2 regions of the Enterococcus sp. DIV0210g genome follow, and region 1 is predicted to be linked to the other one. Evidence: a T-box and tRNA genes for the amino acid it is inferred to sense, from the RefSeq annotation. Region 1 holds a T-box; the other holds one or more tRNA genes.
The links. A T-box is a leader RNA that pairs with one kind of tRNA and senses whether it is charged. The one in region 1 lies ahead of tyrS (tyrosine--tRNA ligase), so its partner is inferred to be a tRNA-Tyr.
Positions count from the first base shown of each region.

Region 2: it has a tRNA-Tyr gene. The T-box ahead of tyrS (tyrosine--tRNA ligase) is inferred to sense a tRNA for this amino acid. The anticodon was not compared.

Region 1 is NZ_CP187903.1:2,151,101-2,153,500, reverse strand. Features, by position in the region: gene IGI64_RS10430 (polysaccharide deacetylase family protein) at 1-95, opposite strand, end outside; T-box leader at 789-985, shown strand; gene tyrS (tyrosine--tRNA ligase) at 1,083-2,339, shown strand.
Region 2 is NZ_CP187903.1:1,791,466-1,793,865, forward strand. Features, by position in the region: gene IGI64_RS08705 (GntR family transcriptional regulator) at 1-671, opposite strand, end outside; gene IGI64_RS08710 (hypothetical protein) at 852-1,022, opposite strand; tRNA gene IGI64_RS08715 (tRNA-Gln) at 1,135-1,206, opposite strand; tRNA gene IGI64_RS08720 (tRNA-Tyr) at 1,215-1,295, opposite strand; gene IGI64_RS08725 (DUF2969 domain-containing protein) at 1,383-1,616, opposite strand; gene IGI64_RS08730 (ROK family protein) at 1,710-2,400, opposite strand, start outside.

The DNA of each region.
Region 1 (2,400 bases):
GAAGCAAATTGGAAAATGAGCAAAAGACTGAGGATAGAAAGAATAATTGCGATAAGTGACATCATACCAAGTAATTTTTTTTGTTCTGGTTTCATTGTGAAAACTCCTAATTCAAAATTTGTAAAGTTGTGACTTACAGATAAAATAGTGGCGAAGCAAGTTGGAAAATTGGAATCTTTCTGTGGAGAATGTTCAAGAACCAGCTTCTTCGGCATTAACTCAAAAAACAAAAATATGAGAAGCTATTTTATGTTTTTTGAGTTACTGCTTGAAGCTGAATGGCTCTTTCACGACTTCCCCATAAACGGTGTTCCCAGCATTGCTTCTTCGGAATTAAGCCGGCCAAATTAAAAATATGAAGTGCTATTTCTAATTTGGCATTCTTAATTCTTGAAGCAGAACATGCTGCTCACGACCTCTCTTCAACGGTATTTTCTCAGTTGCTCCTCGGCGTTAAGCTTTTCAACGGAAAAACATGGAAAAGCTGTTTCCCCGCTGAAAAGAGTCTTAACGCTCGGATCAGGACACTGAGAAAATGACCTCTCTATAAACGGTGTTCAAGAACCAGCTTCTTCGGCAGTAACTCAAAAAAACAAAAATATGAGAAGCTATTTTGTGTTTTTCTTCGTTACTGCTTGAAGCTGAACGGTTCTTTCACGACCTCTCTTCTAAATTGTATCGAAGCTGCACCAAATACCAAAGCATATTGTCTTATATTTTTGGCAAATAGTACAATTTTTATTGACAAAAAAAATATTGCCCTCTATGATTGTACTAGTTGGATAGATAACAAGATGTTGAATGGAACGAAGTAGGGATAAAGCCAATGTTTCAGAAAGCTAGTGGCTGCTGCGAACTAGCACATGCTTTAAAACGAAGTACATTCCAGGAGTCTTTGACAGAAATGTCACGCGGCAGCGTTAAATGCTTGAGTGATACGTTTTTACGTATAAATTGGGTGGTACCGCGATTTTTCGTCCCTTGGCTGTTTTTGCCAAGGGATTTTTTTATTGCAGTCCTGTACAAGTTTTACAAATAAAAACAGCAATTGCTTGTTAAAAAATAACTAGGAGTGGAAAAGAATGAATATCATTGACGAACTAACATGGCGCGACGCCATCAATCAGCAGACAAATGAAGAAAGACTTCGCGAACTTGTTGAGGAGAAAAGTATTTCTCTTTATTGCGGTGTAGATCCTACTGGCGATTCTATGCACATTGGCCACTTGATTCCTTTCATGATGATGAAACGGTTCCAGCTTGCTGGACATCATCCATATATCTTGATCGGCGGCGGAACAGGTACGATCGGCGACCCAAGCGGAAGAAAAACAGAACGTGTCTTGCAAACGATGGAACAAGTGCAGCATAATGTTGATGCACTGACAAATCAAATGCGCAAACTATTTGGCGAAGGTGCAAACATCACATTTGTGAACAACTATGACTGGTTGTCAGAAATCTCATTACTTGAATTTCTAAGAGATTACGGAAAACATTTCAATATCAATACAATGTTAGCTAAAGATATCGTTTCAAGTCGTTTAGAAGTAGGTATCTCCTTTACAGAATTTACTTACCAAATTTTACAATCGATCGACTTCCTTCATTTATACCGTACCCATGATGTACAATTGCAAATCGGAGGAGCAGATCAGTGGGGGAATATTACTGCTGGATTGGATCTTTTGCGTAAGTTGGAAGGCCCAGAAGCAGAAGGATTTGGTTTGACGATCCCATTGATGCTGAAAGCGGACGGTACGAAATTCGGTAAAACAGCAGGCGGCGCGATCTGGCTTGATCCAAAGAAAACTTCACCATTTGAATTCTATCAATTCTGGTTGAACCAAGATGATCGCGATGTAGTGAAATACTTGAAATTCTTTACGTTCCTTTCACAAGAAGAAATCGCTGAATTGGAGAAAAAAGTAGCAGAAGAACCTGAAAAACGTGAAGCACAACGCCGTTTAGCAGAAGAAGTAACGACATTTGTCCACAGTGAAGCAGAACTGAAAGAAGCACAAAAAATCACAGAAGCATTATTCTCTGGCAACATCAAAGAATTGACAGCAGATGAGATTGCACAAGGTTTTGAAAAAATGCCAAATGTTGAAATCTCAAGCCAACCAGAAAATATCATCGAATTGCTGGTCGCAACAAAAATCGAACCATCAAAACGTCAAGCTCGGGAAGATGTTAAAAACGGAGCAATCCGCATCAACGGAGAGCGTGTCACAGACTTAGAATACATGATTGATCCATCTGAACAATTTGATGGCCGATTCGTAGTTATCCGCAAAGGGAAGAAAAAATATTTCTTGGCAAGAGTTGTGGACTAATTCTATAAACGAAAAAGAACAGCTGCACATTTACTGTGCGGCTGTTCTTTTTTATAAGTGA
Region 2 (2,400 bases), 360 kb from region 1:
TATTGTGTGCGGACATATTCAAATGGTATACCATCATCAAAATAAGAAACTTGGCGCAAACGCAAGACTGCTTCGCCTCTTTTGATTTCAAGATACTCAGCAATCTGCTCAGAAGCCAGCATGGCGGAAATCGTTTGGTTTGCATGGCCGATTTTTTTTCCGCCTTTTTGTTCTAATGTATGATAAAAAGAATCAGTGATCTCAGCTTTGCTGTATCCTTCGATCAATTTTTGCGGAATACTTGCCACCTCAAAACAGATCGGTACATTATCGGCGTAACGGATACGTTCCATCCGCAAGATCGTTTCATCTTTATCAAGCGAAAGTTTTTCCATCTCGCTAGAACTTGGAGAAGTCAAAAAGTAAGAGACTGTCTTACTTGATGGGATGCGATTTTGCGATTTCATGATTTCAGTGAAACTAGTTGTCCCTGACATCTTTTCTTGAACTTTTTCGCTAGCAACATAGGTACCGGAACCAATCTTTCTTTCCAAGATTCCTTCATCTGCCAGATTTTTGATTGCTTGTCTAAGTGTCATGCGGCTTACATTGAATTTTGCTGCCAGCTCTCGTTCAGAAGGAAGGCGATCACCAATTTTCCAGACACCTTTCTCAATCTCATTCTTTAATTGGTCATGGATTTGGATATAAACTGGTAATTGATTCGTCATACTTTTCACCCTTCCGCTCGTTTTCTTTATTATAACTGGTATATACCTAATTAACAACCTGAAATAACCATTCGATTCGAATTCAGGTAGTTTCTGCTCATTGTGTTTCCAAATCGGTTAAAAATAACAAAAAAGCCGAAAAACATCTTTTTAGGATGCCAGCCGGCTTTTCTTGTTATTTTAATGGTTTTTAGCAGCCCATTTTTTAGTATGGCTTGTCGGACGTTTTCCTTTGACTTGTACCATCTTCTCTGCTTTTTTCGGCAGATGCAATTCTATGTTGTACTTGTCGGATTTGACCATGTCATAAAGCTTCTCAGCTGTTTCATCGACTTTTTCTTTCCATTTCATCTCACTCATCCTCCATTCCTTTTATTTAACTTTAGCTTAAAATGGCTGATGCTTCAAGAAATAGGTACTTGCAATAAAAAAAACTAAGCATGATCGCTTAGTTTCACTCGAACTGGGGTAGCTGGATTCGAACCAACGCATGAGGGAGTCAAAGTCCCTTGCCTTACCGCTTGGCTATACCCCAAAGATAAATGGAGGAGAGTGGATTCGAACCACTGAACCCTAAGGAACGGATTTACAGTCCGTCGCGTTTAGCCACTTCGCTACTCCTCCGAAAGGTTTGTATCAACCTGACTTAGTTATAATACCTAATTTTTCAGTTTTTTGCAACCCTTTATTGAAAATTTTTTTGATATTTTTTTAATCGTGCAGATTCCATTGGCGAATGATGGTTTCTATAGCATTATCAACGCTTTTTTCACGGCCAACTTCTTCTTCATTCATAAATACAACAAAATCTTTTGGTCCATAAGCTAAGATCTCGCCAATCATTTTTTTCCCAATAAATAACTGAGTGACTGCATATTTGGTTCCTTTGATGGCTTTTTCTGTTTCCTCGATCCGTACTTCGATATCTTTATTCTTTTTTGACATAAAATTCACCTCCCGCTCATTTTACCATATTTCGATAAAAAAAAGATACTTCACGAGCGATTTGCTGTGAAGTAAATCTGTTCTTTAAAAAAACTATACCTCTCTTTGCTGCCGCGCAAAATAATTAGCCGCTGCGCCGACAAGGTTTGCATCATTTCGATAATCGCAAAGAACGATTCTGGGCACAAAATCATATAATCCGTACTTCTCCAGCAACCTTTCCATGCGCTGATTGATTTCATCAAGCAATCCTTCTTTGGCAGAGACGCCGCCTCCTAAAACAATGACTTCTGGATCAAAAGAAAACTGGATACTGAACAATCCTTTAGTCAAATACTCATAAAAGGCGCTGACTTCTTCTTGCGCGATCGGATCACCTTCTTCAGCCAAATGAAAGACATCTTTTCCGCTGTAAGTCATTTTGTCCACACCTTTTCGTTCACAGTAACGAAAAGCCATCTGAACAGCTGTTCCTAACTCACTGAACGTTTTATCGTTTTCTAAAAACATCAGACCAAATTCGCCGCCATAAAGATGAGCACCTTTTGACAGTTGTCCTTTTGTGAACAGCGCGCCGCCGATTCCTGTGCCAATCACTACAAAAGCCGCATCTTGGTTCTCTTTTGCTGCGCCCTCATAAAATTCGGCCATTCCTGCGCAATTGGCGTCATTTTCTATCGTCACAGGCAGTTGGAATAAGGTTTCCAGCTCTTTGAAAATATTGAATCTGTGGATATATGGAATTGCACTGATGCCTTCGATCATTTGTTTTTCACTGTTTACG